One region of the Nocardioides salarius genome, then DNA from elsewhere that is predicted to be linked to it. Evidence: predicted binding sites of a transcription regulator. Region 1 holds the regulator's gene; each other region holds the start of a gene.
The links. The regulator LexA, encoded in region 1, represses DNA repair genes until DNA is damaged. The targets are predictions, from matches to a motif close to TCGAACANNTGTTCGA.

Region 1 (3,201 bases):
CCTCCTCGGGAGGCACCGCCCGGGCGGTGGTGGCGAAGGTGGCCGACTCCATGTCGTCGCGCTCGAGCTGCTCGAGCGCCGCCTCCGGGCCCTCGCGCACCAGGCGGCCGAGCACCCGGGCTGCGGGGTTGGGCGCCATCACCGAGACCCGTCCGCCGGGGCGCAGCGCCCCCGCCAGACGTCGTACGTCGGCAGCGCCGGTCTCGGCGGGGCGGTAGTGCACCACGAAGTGGCACAGCACCAGGTCGAAGCCGCCGCCGACCGCGCCCAGGTCGTCGATCGACCCCTCGACGGTCACCAGCCGCTCCCCCACCCCGGCCGACTCCGCGCGCGAGCGGGCCTCGGTGAGCCAGGAGGCGGCGGGGTCCAGGACCGTCACGTGGTGACCGGCCAAGGCCAGCGCGACCGCGTCGCGGCCGTCGCCTCCGCCCACGTCGAGCACCCGCAGCCCGCCGCCGGGCCCGCCCAGCGCCTCGGCCTGGCGGCGCAGCGTCTCGCGCACCACGCTGAACCGCAGCCGGCCCCACGGCGCCTCGCACCAGGCCTGCCACTGCGCCAGTCGTTCCTCGAACACGTCGTCGTCGCGAGCCGCACCCATGCCCCCACCCTGACCGAGGCGCACCCGGACATGGCGCGAGGGGCGGGCCCACTGCGGGCCCGCCCCTCGTCTTTCCCCTGGTTTCGCCGGCCGGGGTCGAGGCGACCGGCGAAAATCGTGGGCGGCCAGGTGGCCGCCGTGCCCGGACCTCACGCCCGGGCGTCCGGCTCAGCCGGCCGGGACGACCAGCCGCTGACCGGTGACCACCAGGCCACCGTCGAGGGAGTTGAGCCGCTGGATGCGCTCGATGACCTCACGCACGTCGCCGGCCTCGGCACGCTCGGCGGCGATCGCCCACAGCGTGTCGCCCGTGCCGACGGTGATCATCTCGGTCGCCGGGGTGGGACCGGACTCGCTGGTGGCCACCGAGCCGCCGGCCAGGACGACGCCCACCAGGGCGACGAGCAGCAGGCCGAGCGCCAGCACCACGAGCCGGCCGCGGCGGGTCAGCCGGACGGTGGTGGACAGGGCGGGAGTGAGGGTCATCGTGCTCATCTGGACCTCCTGGGGAAGGGGGTGGTCGGGTGGTCGATCGCTGCGAGGTGATGTCTACCGACGACCACCGACAGTCCCGCTCGAGCCGGCCATCAGGCGCCGGATCGACCAGGTGTTCGATCGAACACATGAGCGAGACTAGATCAGGTGTTCGATGCACGCAAGGGGTCCGGTGAACAATTGTTCGAGACGGTGGTGACGCCCGGCGCCTCGCGACACGCAGTCGAACAGATGTTTGAAGTCGGGCGCGCGCGGCGATACCGTGGCCCCACGACCATCCGAGCGGACTCCCCGGCTCGGGCCTCGCGCACGAAAGGCACACGATGGCGACCAAGGACGGCGGCCCCCGCAAGCGGGGCGTCGCAGAGCTGCCCGACGGGCCCCCTGACGCGACCGGTCTGACCCCGCGCCAGGTCAAGGTGCTGGCCTGCATCAAGGAGGCCATCGAGACCCGCGGCTACCCGCCGAGCATGCGCGAGATCGGCCAGGCCGTCGGCCTGACCAGCACCTCCAGCGTCTCCCACCAGCTCAAGGTGCTCGAGGAGAAAGGCTTCCTCAAGCGCGACCCCCACCGCCCCCGCGCCCTCGAGGTCTTCCTGCCCGAGCTGATGGCCCGGCGCAAGGCGATCTCCTCGGCCGACGAGAGCTCGGTCGACGAGACCGACATCGGCAACACGATGCCGCAGGCCTCCTACGTGCCGGTCGTGGGCCGGATCGCCGCCGGTGGCCCGATCCTGGCCGAGGAGCGCGTCGAGGCCGTCTTCCCGCTGCCGCAGCAGCTCGTCGGCGACGGCCAGCTGTTCCTGCTCGAGGTCTCCGGCGACTCGATGATCGACGCCGCGATCTGCGACGGCGACTACGTGGTGATCCGCCAGGAGCAGACCGCCAGCAACGGCCAGATGGTCGCCGCCCTGATCGGCGAGGAGGCCACCGTCAAGACCTTCCAGCGCAAGGACGGCAAGGTCTGGCTGCTGCCCCACAACGACGCCTACGAGCCCATCGACGGCACCCACGCCTCCATCCTGGGCGTCGTCACCGCCGTGCTGCGCAGCGTCTGAGCCCCACCACCGACCCTCACCGACCCGCCGTCGAACCGACGGTGAACAGTCGGTGTCGACACCCCCGTCCGCGTCACGCGGGCGGGGTTTCGTCGTTGGATGAGGCGTGACCCCACCCCAGAGCCCGACCTCGACCTCGCTCGCCCGGCGTACCGTGCTGGCCGCCGGAGGCGCCGGCAGCGCCGCGATCGCCGTCGGCAGCGGCGTCCTGCCGGCCGCCCAGGCGGCCCGGGCCCGCCACGACGTCTTCGCCCACGGGGTCGCCTCGGGCGACCCGCTGCCGCGCGCGGTGCTCATCTGGACCCGGGTCACCCCCACCCGCGCCGCCACCCCGGGCTCCGGCAAGGGCCCGCGGCTGGGGGTGCGCTGGGAGGTCGCCACCGACCGCCGCTTCCGCGACGTGGTGCGCCGCGGCCGCTTCGTCACCAGCGCGGCGCGCGACCACACCGTCAAGCTCGACGTGCGCGGCCTGCGGCCCGCGACGACCTACTACTACCGCTTCATCGCCCGCGGCCAGCGCAGCCCCGTCGGCACCACCCGCACCGCCCCGGCCAATCGCGCCACGCCCGACAACCTGCGCTTCGGCGTGGTCTCCTGCGCCAACCTGCAGGCCGGCTGGTTCAGCGCCTACCGGCTGCTCGCCGAGCGCGACGACCTGCACGCGGTGCTGCACCTGGGCGACTACCTCTACGAGTACGCCCCCGGCCAGTACGGCATGGGCCAGTCCAACGTCGACGTCCGCGCCCACGACCCGGCCCGCGAGATGGTCTCGCTGTCCGACTACCGCCGCCGGCACGCGCAGTACAAGACCGACCCCGACCTGCAGGCGCTGCACGCGAGGTACGCCTGGATCGTGACCTGGGACGACCACGAGGTCACCAACGACCAGTGGCGCAAGAACGCCGAGAACCACGACGACAGCGAGGGCGACTACCTCAAGCGGCGCGCCCGCGCCCACCGCGCGTACGACGAGTGGATGCCGGTGCGCATGGACGGCACCGCCTCGCTGGGCGACGGCGCCCGGCTCTACCGGCGGCTGCGCTTCGGCGA
Region 2 (3,201 bases), 320 kb from region 1:
GCGATCCACCAGGAGTTCGAGATCCCCTACGCCGCCGTGGGCATCCGCCCCGCGGTCAAGACGCTGGCCACCGACTCCTTCCGAGCCGACGTGCTGACCAGCCGTGACATCGTGGTGCTGCGCGACGTGGCCTCGGGCAGCACCGCGAGCACGACCTGGCGCGACGTCCCCGAGGGCGAGCACGGCTGGTACGTCGAGTCGACCGGCCCCCACGGCGGTCGCGACCTGTCCGAGGTGCGCACCTTCACCGCGGTCGCGCCGCAGGGACCCGCCGAGCTCACGCAGGCACCCGTGCCGACCCTGTCGGGCACCCCGCGGGTCGGGGAGACGCTCACCGCGCAGCCCGGCACCTGGGGCCCGGCGGACCCCGAGGTGGTGCTGACCTACCGCTGGTCGGCCGACGGCGAGCCGGTCGAGGGGGCCGACGCCAACAGCCTCACCCTGGGCGCCGACCTGCTCGGCTCCGTGGTGAGCGTGAGCGTGACCGGCAACCAGGCCGGCTACCGCGAGACGACCCGCACCTCCGAGCCCACCGCCCCGGTCGGCGCCGGAACGCTGGTCGCACCCGACCCGGTCCTGACGGGCACCCCCGTGGTGGGCGGCACGCTGGTCGCGGAGCCGGGGTCGTGGACCCCGGGCGCCGACCTGGTCTACGCCTGGTCGGCCGACGGCGTCGACCTCGAGGGCGCGGACGAGCCCAGCCTCGTGCTGGGCGAGGAGCTGGAGGGCCGCCGGATCGAGGTGAGCGTCACCGGCGCCCTCGAGGGCTACGAGACCACGACGCGGACCTCCTCCCCCACCACCGCCGTCACCGGGGCGGCGCTCGAGGCCGGCACGCCGAGCATCGTGGGTCGCGCCCGTGTCGGCGAGCGCCTGCAGGTCGACTCGGGCGACTGGACGCCGGGCACCACGCTCGACTACCAGTGGCTGCGCGACGGCGAGCCCGTCGCCGGCGCCACCGGGCCGGCGTACGACCTGACGGTGCGCGACCTGCGCTCGTCGGTGAGCGTGGCGGTCACCGGCTCGCTGCCCGGGCGGGAGCCGGCCACCGCGGTCTCGGAGCCGGTGGTGGTCCGGGTCGGGCAGCTGTCCGGCAAGCGCCCGAAGGTCCGAGGGGCGACGAAGGTGGGCCGCACCGTCTCGGTGGTGACCGGACGCTGGGCTCCCCGACCGGTGTCGCTGCGCTTCCGCTGGCTGGTCGACGGCCGGGTCGTGCGCGGCGAGAAGGACGACGAGCTGCGCCTGACCCGGGCGATGCGTGGCGACCGGGTCGCCGTGCGGGTCGTGGCCAACAAGCGCGGCTACGCCAAGCAGGTGCGTGTCAGCAACGCCCGCAGGGTGCGCCGCTGACACTCGCCCCCGCAGGCGCTCGTCCCGGTCGCCGGGGCGAGCGCCTGTGCGCGTCTCGGGGCCCACGCAGGCGCGGCGAAGACCTCGCGGACGGGCCCGCGGAGGGCGAAGAAGTTCTCCACAGATCGTCGAACTGGTGTTCCCATCGGGCCTTGGGGTTGGGAGAATGGTGGGCATGAGGCTGCTCCAGAACCCCACCAGCGACCGGGTCCCCGACCCGGGTGCCGGGGTGCCCGCCAACAGCTTCCCGGCCGCGGAGGCCGGTCCGGTGGCGCAGGCGGTCGCGACCGCTCGTGCCGCGATGGCCGCGGCGCGCGAGGGCGACCTGAAGCACCAGCCGGTCGACGACCTGGCCGCCCTGGTGCAGGCACTCTCCGGCCTCGAGGCCGAGGCCTGCGCCCTGCTCGGTGACGTGCTCGGCGAGGCCGAACGCCGCCAGGTCGCCGACGCCGAGGCCGCCACCGGCACCGACGCCTGGGCCGCCGCACTGACCGGGCAGTCCCGCGAGGTCCTCGCCGGCGGCGCCCGGATCGCCGAGCTGCTGCGCACCAAGTACCACCACGCCCGCGAGGCCTACGCGACCGGGGCGATCACCACCCGCCAGGTCCGCGTCATCGTCGCCGCCGCCGAACAAGCACCCCTCGAGACAACGGCAGAGCAGCTCGCGGCCGCCGAGGAGATGCTGGTCAACAAGGCCACCGGCATCGGGACCCGGTCAGGCCGCCCGATGAACGCCAAACGGCTCCGGCAGGCCGCCCGACGGATGCTCGACATCGTCGACCGCGACCTGGCCGACAAGCACGAAGCGATCATGCTCGGCCGCGAATCCCGCCGCGCCAAGCACGAGACCTACCTCGCCCTGCACGACAACGGCGACGGCACCTACACCGGCAAGTTCACCATCCCCGAGCTGCACGGCTCCCTGCTCCGCACCGCACTCGAGACCCTCTCCGCCCCCAGACGCCTCAACAAGACCCGCACAAGCCCCGACGGTGAACAGGTCTCCGGGTACGACGAGTCCGCGCCCACCGGCCCCGGCCACGGCCTGTCCGGGTGGGAAATCGCAGGCAACGCCCTGTGCGAGCTCATCGAGCACCTGCCCACCGACGGCTGGAACGGCGCCAACGCCCTCACACTGCTGGTCACCATGACCGCCGAGGACCTCACCCACGACCTCACCCAAGCAGGGAAGATCGACCCCGCCGACTGGCCCGACTGGCACGGCCCCGACGAGACCGGCACCGCAAAGCTCGACACCGGCATCCGCACCGCCGCCGGCGACCTCCGCCGACTCGCCTGCGAGGCCGGACTCGTCCCCGCCGTCCTCAACACCCAGTCCGTCCCCCTCGACCTCGGCAGGACCAGACGGCTCCATAGCCACCACCAACGAAAAGCCTTGGCTCTGGTCCACGACACGTGTGCGATCGGGACCTGCGAAAGACCGTTCGCCTGGTCCGAGATCCACCACCTCATCCCGTGGGGACGAGGAGGCGACACCGACCTCGACGCCATCCCCCTCTGCTCCTGGCACCACCACCGCGCCCACGACCCCCGATGGCACCTCACCCACCACCCCCTCCGCGGCTGGGAGCTGCGCGCCCGCGAGCGACGCAGGAGATCCTGACGCACCGCACGGCCGCCCCCCACCCGGGGACGGCCGTGCGTCGAAGTCGTGCGGAGTCGTGCGAGGTCGCGGACGGTCAGCGCCGCGGGCGCGGCACCGGGCCGAAGTCGCGGAAGCAGGCCCTGGCGCCGCCGCAGCGGTTCAGCGCCGACAACCGGCGCTCCAGCTCGCGGCGCACCTTGCGGTAGCGGGGCTGGCCGGCCACGTTGCGGATCTGCTGCGGGTCG
Region 3 (3,201 bases), 950 kb from region 1:
TTCGTCGCGGCGTTCTTCCTGGCCCGCGTCAGCCTGAAGGTGCCGCTGCGCACGATCATGATCACCTTCCCGATCTGGTGCCTGCCGATGCTGGTGCTCGGCACCCACGTGAGCACCTGGCTGCTCACCGCCTCCTTCGTCATCGCCGGCGCGGCGCTGAGCCTGCTCGACCTGGCCTGGAACATGACGGTGCAGGAGAAGGTGCCCGAGGCGATGCTGTCGCGGATCATGTCGATCGACGGGTTCTTCTCCTTCGTCGCCACGCCCATCGGCCAGCTCGCCGTCGGGCCACTGGCCCTCGCTTTCGGGGCCGGCCGGGTGCAGCTGGGCTGCTTCGCCCTGGCCGTCCTGGTCGGCGCGGTCGCCGCCACCCGGCGCACCGTCACCGACGTCCGGCTCACCGGCGCGGAGCCCGAGGCGACCGGCCGGACCTGAGCAGGGGTCAGCGCCCGGTCAGCTCGAGGGTGCCGAGGGTGGTGACGGCGTAGCTGTGCCCGTGGTGGTCGCGCCAGAGGTAGTCGCCGTGGTCGGTGCGCTCATAGGTCCAGTAGTCGTGGGTCTTGGCGCGGTGGTGGTGTCGGCACAGTGGCGCGAGGTTGCCTGGATGGGTCTGGCCGGGTGGGCCGCCGAGGTGGAGCGGGATGTAGGGGGTGATGTGGTCGAGGTCGCAGCGCGGGGAGCCGGTGTCGCAGAACGGGAAGACGCAGTGGGTGTCGCGGCGGGTGACCAGGTCGCGCATCCAGCGGGGCGGGTCGTGGTCGTCGATCGCGTCGACCCGTGCCATGTCGAGGACCGGCAGCACGCTGACCGAGGCTGCGCCTGCGAGCCAGTCGCGGATCTTCGCCACCGTCGCGGGGCCGAGGCCGAGCACCTGACCGACCTGCGTCGTGTCGGCCGCCAGGTCCTCGGTGGTGATGTCGATGGCCAGCCGCACCCGAGGCCGGGGTGCACCGAGGCCGTCGAGCACGACGCCGAGTGCCTCGACCTGCCGCACCCCGAGCCCCGGGTCGAACTCGGGGTCGACCCCGGGATCGGCGGGCGGGGCGGTGGTGTCGGTGATCAGGTCGTGCAGGCGCTGCAGGGTGGGGGTGTCGCCGGTGATGCCGAGCCAGGAAGTGCCGGCCCACTGCCCGCCCTCCCCGGGGCGGCGGTGGCGCAGGGTGATGCCCCACTCGTGGGTCTGGGCGTGTTCCTCGGCGACCTCGAGGCTCTCGGGGTCGAACAGGGCGGCTGCGTCGGCGACCGCCCGGTCGATGCGCGTCGGACCCACGGAGTCCACCACCGGCGCCAGCACGGTGTCGACGTGCGCGGCCGCCTCCGGGGAGAGCCCTTGGGTGGCTTTCGCGACCCGACGCGCGCGCCACAGCGCGACGTCGAGGGACTCCACCCGGGCGTGGATCTTCGGCAACCGGTGCCGCAGCTCGAGCGCCTCGGCCATCAGGCTGGTGGTCGCCGCCGGCGACATCCGCATCACCGCGGCCAGCTTCTCGGCCGAGAACTCCGCGACCGCAGGCACCCCCTCGCCGCCGATCCAGGCGTCGCAGTCCCAGACCCGCTCCTGCTCGCCCCACGAGAGCCGGCTCTCGTCGTCGATGGCGGGGTTCAGGTCGCACCAGCGCAGCACCACCCGCAACCGACGCCGCTCGGCCCTGCGGACCTCCGCCTCGGCCTCGTGGGCGAAGTCGAGCAGCCACTCAGCGTCGAGGTCGTCGACCTCGAGGGGCTGGCCGTGGCTGTCGGTCTCGATCATGACCCGATTCTACTCGAACACACGTTCGAGCACAAGGGTCGATCGGCCACTGGGGACAGGCCCTGGGAGCCTCCTGGGCGTCCCTGCTGACAGTGGGCACGACCGCGGGACAGGTCCCCGCACACCCGGACCGAGCTCGCGTAGCCTCGACCCATGGGCACGGCTCGGACGCTGGGGTTGGCGGGGGCACTCGCGGTAGTGGTCTCCCTCGCCCTCGTCGCGTGGTGGCTCCTGCGCCCGGACACTTCCCCCGCCGTGTGGCGCCCGGCGCCTGGTGTCGTCATCGACGAGCAGACCACCACCATCGACGTGGTGGTCTCGCGCGTGGAGTGCAGCTCGGGCCGGACCGGGGACGTCGTCGATCCCGACATCGAGATGCGTCCGGACGAGGTGGTCGTCCGCTTCCGCGTCAGCCCGGGCACCCCTCGTGAAGCCACCTGCCCGGGCAACGAGTGGGTTCCCTACTCCGTCGCACTGGAGGGCCCCCTCGGCGATCGTCGGCTCGTGGACGGCGAGTGTCTCGACCAAGGGGCCGGCGCCCGGACATCGGAGTGCCGGGACGACCAGGGCATCCGCTACACCCCATGAGCAGCCGCGAGAAGGTCCTGGCAGAAGAGTTGCTGCAGTTTCTTCGCCGCGAGTTCGAGAAGCGCTCGACCTACTTCGCCGAGCACTACGTGACGGGCGCGGCGACCCCGGACGGAGACGTGACGGTCGTCTACTCCGCCGGGGGAGGTCGCTTCCTCTTCGGGCGTTCGTGGAACGTGACCGAGCTGCGGGCCGCCTTCTCGCCCTGGGAGCCCGAGGACCTGGCCGAGATCCTGTGGATCGAGGACGTGAACTGCCCGAACGGGACGGGCAGGACGGACGTCGCGCGGGCCGGGTGACCCGCCGCGACCTCCCGGGGCGCGGACTCCCGGCCTCCTCGTCTCATCCGGCGACGAGCTCGTCGATCTGGTTGATCGCCGCCGACGAGCCCTCGACGATGCCCATGTCGAGCACGGCCTGCAGCGCCTCGGCGCTGGCGTAGGTGCCGACGTACGTCGCTCGGGTGCCGCCGTCGTGCTCGACGAAGGTGACGACGTTGGAGCTCACCGGCAGGTCGGTGTTCTTGGTGAACTGCTCGTCGAGCGCGAAACCGTCGTCGAAGGTGAAGCCGAAGGGCTCGTCGACGCTGACGACCTCCCAGTAGCCGTAGTAGCGCTCCCCCTCGGGGCTGGTCATGTAGTAGTTCGTCCGCCCACCGGGGGCGAGGTCGTGGTCGACGAAGGTGGCCGGGTAGGTCGGCGGCCCCCAGACCCGCTCGAGCTGGCGCGGGTCGGCGTACACCTCCCAGATCCGCTTCGGGGGCGCCGCGAAGTCGGCGACGATGGTCAGGGTGCGGGCGGCGAGGTCGTGCGATACGTCGGTGACGGGCATGGTGCTCAGTCCTTCGGGATGTGAGGTGGGGG
Region 4 (3,201 bases), 2.0 Mb from region 1:
AGCAGGTGTGCACGCTGAGCACCTGGGGGCGCACCGGCTGCACCCGGGCCAGACCGGGCTGGTGAGCACCTGCGCGTGCCACGAGCTGCGCACGGCGGGTGAGGTCCTCGTAGACGCTGCGAGTGGTCCAGCGCACGAGCTGGGACGCCGGGCGGTCACCGCCGACCACCTCGACGACCGCCTGGGCGAACGACCCGACCCACTGCTCGCCCTCGCGCCGGGCGCGCTGGTCGATGGGCAGCACCTGCCCGGGGGTGCCGGGACGTGCCCGGGGTGCCCGCGGCGGGGCGGTGCGCGGCTGCAGGTCGAGCGCCAGGGTGCCCTGGACGGCCGCCAGCGGCACGGTCTCGGGGACCCGGTCGCGGTCAAGCGGGAAGGTGGTCATGGCGTGCTCCTCGGGTGGTCGTGGGGGCGGGTGCCCAGGTGGATGTCCGGATGGCTGGTCAGGCGGGTGGTCAGGCGGGTGGCAGGCGCAGGACCTGGCCGGGCAGCAGCAGGTCGGGATCGGGGCCGACGACGTCGTGGTTGGCCGCGTGCACCCGGGGCCAGTACGCCGCCACCGCGGCGTCGTCGGGAGGCCGGGTGCCGTCGGCCAGGTGCGCGGCGCTCAACGACCACAGGCTGTCGCCCGGCTCGACCCGCACCGCCTCGACCCGCACCGCCTCGACCCGCACCGGCTCCGTGCCCGTGCGGTGCGCCGCTCCGGCGGCCCGCTGGGGCAGCGGCAGGCCGACGAGCGGGTCGGTCGGGCCGGCGCCGAGGACCGTGCCCTGCTGGAGGTGGTCGGGTGTCGCCGCCGCGGGGACCACGCCGGCCGCGGTGGCCCCCACGAGGGCCAGTCCGCAGGCGCGCAGCACCAGGCGGCGCAGCGACCGGGGGACTCCCGGTGAGGACGCGCCCGGCCCGCGACCCGAGCGCGCCTCGACGACGACGGCGGTCACGCAGAGCCACCCCCACGCGGTGCAGGCGAGCAGCGCCGCGCTGCACGCGCGCACCAGCAGGTCGTCGAAGCCCCGGGCAGGAGCGAGCGTCGCCGACGCCAGGAGCGCCAGCAGCGGCGCGGCCGTCGCGGTGGCGGCGCCCCAGACCAGCAGGCAGCGTGCGGCGGTGGCGTGTATGACGTCGATCATCCCGAGAACCCTGTCGATCGTTGCGTTTGCGTCTGTTTGCGTCATTCAACGCTCGTTCGACGGGGTCGTCAATCGTCCGTCCACAGGCTCCGCCGAGGCGGGCCCACGTGAGAGAGTCACGGGCATGACGTGGGAGGACGAGCTCTTCGACGTGCTCGACGACCTCGAGCAGCAGGCCGAGGCGCTCTACGACGCCGAGCGCAGCCTCGAGCTCGCCGACCGCGCGCGGGCGGCGTACGCCGAGGTGAGCATGGCCAGCCGGCTGATGGCCGCGACGGGCACCCGGGTGCGCCTCGAGGTGCGCGGCGTCGGGCCGGTGGGCGGCACGCTCGAGCGGGTGGGGACCGGGTGGCTGCTGGTGCGCGGGCCCGCGCAGGACTGGGTGCTGCGCACGGCGGCGATCACGGCCGCGCACGACCTCCCGGAGCGCTCGGTGCCCGAGGTGGCCTGGCCGGCCACGGCGCGGCTCGCGGTGGGCTCGGCGTTGCGCCGGCTCGCCGACAGCGGCGAGCGCTGCGTGCTGCACCTGGTCGACGGCTCACGCCACGACGGCGTCCTGCAGCGGGTGGGCGCCGACTTCGTGGAGGTCGTGGGCGCGGGTCGCCGGGTGGTGCTGGTCGCGACCGACGGGCTCGCGGCGGTGCAGAGCCGCGACGACGGCTAGGGCCGACTCACGCCCGTGGGGCGTGGCTCAGGTCGCCTCGAGGTCGTACGGCGGCGTCTCGCCGTCGTCGAGGGGGCGCACGCCGGGGCGGCGCTGCTCGCGCTCCTCCTCGTCGTCGGCGTCCTCCATCGCCTCGATGATGTGCTTGCGCACGATCGTGCGCGGGTCGAGGTCGCGCAGCTCGAGGTCGGCGTACTCGGGACCGAGCTCGGTGCGCAGCTCGTCGCGGGCGTTGTTGGCGAACTTCTTGGCCATCTTGAGCCACTGCCCGGCCTGCCGGGCCAGGTCGGGCACCTTGTCGGGCCCGAAGACCACGATGGCGACCAACGCGATGACCGCCAGCTCTGCCAGCCCGATTCCGAACACGCCGACAGCCTAGGGGGCTGGGCTCAGAACTTGCTGGTCGGCGTCAGCCCGAGCTGCATGCCGGCCAGGCCGCGACCCCGTCCGGCGAGCCGCTCGGCGACCGAGGAGAGCACCTGCGCGGCGGGGGCCGTGGGGTCGGCGTCGACGATCGGCTTGCCGACGTCGCCGCCTTCGCGCAGCGAGAGGTCGAGCGGGATCTCGCCCAGCACCGGCACGTCGTAGCCGAAGCGGCCGGAGAGGGTGGCGGCCACCCGCGCGCCGCCGCCGCTGCCGAAGATCTCGAGGCGGTGCTCGACACCGTCCTCGGCGCAGTGCGGGCAGGGCAGGAAGCTCATGTTCTCGACGACGCCGACGACGCGCTGGTGCATCATCGAGGCCATCGTCCCGGCGCGCTCGGCGACCTCGGCCGCGGCCTCCTGGGGAGTGGTGACGACCACGACCTCGGCGCCGGGCAGGTGCTGGCCCAGCGAGATCGCCACGTCGCCGGTGCCCGGCGGCAGGTCGAGCAGCAGCACGTCGAGGTCGCCCCAGTAGACGTCGGAGAGCATCTGCACCAGCGCCCGGTCGAGCATCGGGCCGCGCCAGGCGACGACCTGGTCGCGGCGCGGCTTGAGCATGCCGATCGAGATGACCGAGACGCCCGAGGAGGTCGGCACGGGCATGATCAGGTCCTCGACCTGGGTGGGGCGGGCGTCGGCGACGCCGAGCATCGCCGGCACCGAGTGGCCGTAGATGTCGGCGTCGACGATGCCGACCTTGAGGCCGCTCTTGGCCATCGAGAGGGCCAGGTTGACGGTGACCGACGACTTGCCGACGCCGCCCTTGCCGCTGGCGATCGCGAAGACCTTGGTCAGCGAGCCGGGCTGGGCGAAGGGGATCTCGCGCTGCGCCTTGCCGCCGCTCAGCACCTCCTTCAGGCCCGAGCGCTGCTCGTCGGTCATCACGCCCAGGGTCAGCGCCACGTCGGTGACGCCGGGGACCTTGCCGACGGCCGTGGTCACGTCACGGGTGATGGTCTCCTTGAGCGGGCAGCCGGCCACG

Region 2: a site for LexA is predicted at 1,479-1,494, ahead of JOE61_RS05075 (HNH endonuclease signature motif containing protein). Genes of this name have one in related genera too.
Region 3: a site for LexA is predicted at 1,764-1,779, ahead of JOE61_RS11040 (HNH endonuclease signature motif containing protein). Genes of this name have one in related genera too.
Region 4: a site for LexA is predicted at 1,175-1,190, ahead of JOE61_RS16145 (LysM peptidoglycan-binding domain-containing protein). Genes of this name have one in related genera too.

Annotation. Positions count from the first base shown of each region.
Region 1 covers NZ_JAFBBZ010000001.1:1,353,895-1,357,095, forward strand. The annotation lists gene JOE61_RS06575 (methyltransferase domain-containing protein) at 1-598, opposite strand, end outside; gene JOE61_RS06580 (LysM peptidoglycan-binding domain-containing protein) at 767-1,093, opposite strand; gene lexA (transcriptional repressor LexA) at 1,417-2,151, shown strand; gene JOE61_RS06590 (alkaline phosphatase D family protein) at 2,258-3,201, shown strand, end outside.
Region 2 covers NZ_JAFBBZ010000001.1:1,037,281-1,040,481, forward strand. The annotation lists gene JOE61_RS05070 (metallophosphoesterase) at 1-1,350, shown strand, start outside; gene JOE61_RS05075 (HNH endonuclease signature motif containing protein) at 1,526-2,974, shown strand; gene JOE61_RS05080 (sulfatase family protein) at 3,051-3,201, opposite strand, start outside.
Region 3 covers NZ_JAFBBZ010000001.1:2,300,093-2,303,293, reverse strand. The annotation lists gene JOE61_RS11045 (MFS transporter) at 1-435, shown strand, start outside; gene JOE61_RS11040 (HNH endonuclease signature motif containing protein) at 443-1,750, opposite strand; gene JOE61_RS11035 (hypothetical protein) at 1,904-2,338, shown strand; gene JOE61_RS11030 (hypothetical protein) at 2,335-2,637, shown strand; gene JOE61_RS11025 (SRPBCC family protein) at 2,681-3,169, opposite strand; gene JOE61_RS11020 (ArsR/SmtB family transcription factor) at 3,175-3,201, opposite strand, start outside.
Region 4 covers NZ_JAFBBZ010000001.1:3,361,085-3,364,285, forward strand. The annotation lists gene JOE61_RS16140 (Rv3235 family protein) at 1-385, opposite strand, end outside; gene JOE61_RS16145 (LysM peptidoglycan-binding domain-containing protein) at 456-1,130, opposite strand; gene JOE61_RS16150 (hypothetical protein) at 1,255-1,794, shown strand; gene JOE61_RS16155 (sec-independent translocase) at 1,822-2,160, opposite strand; gene JOE61_RS16160 (Mrp/NBP35 family ATP-binding protein) at 2,184-3,201, opposite strand, start outside.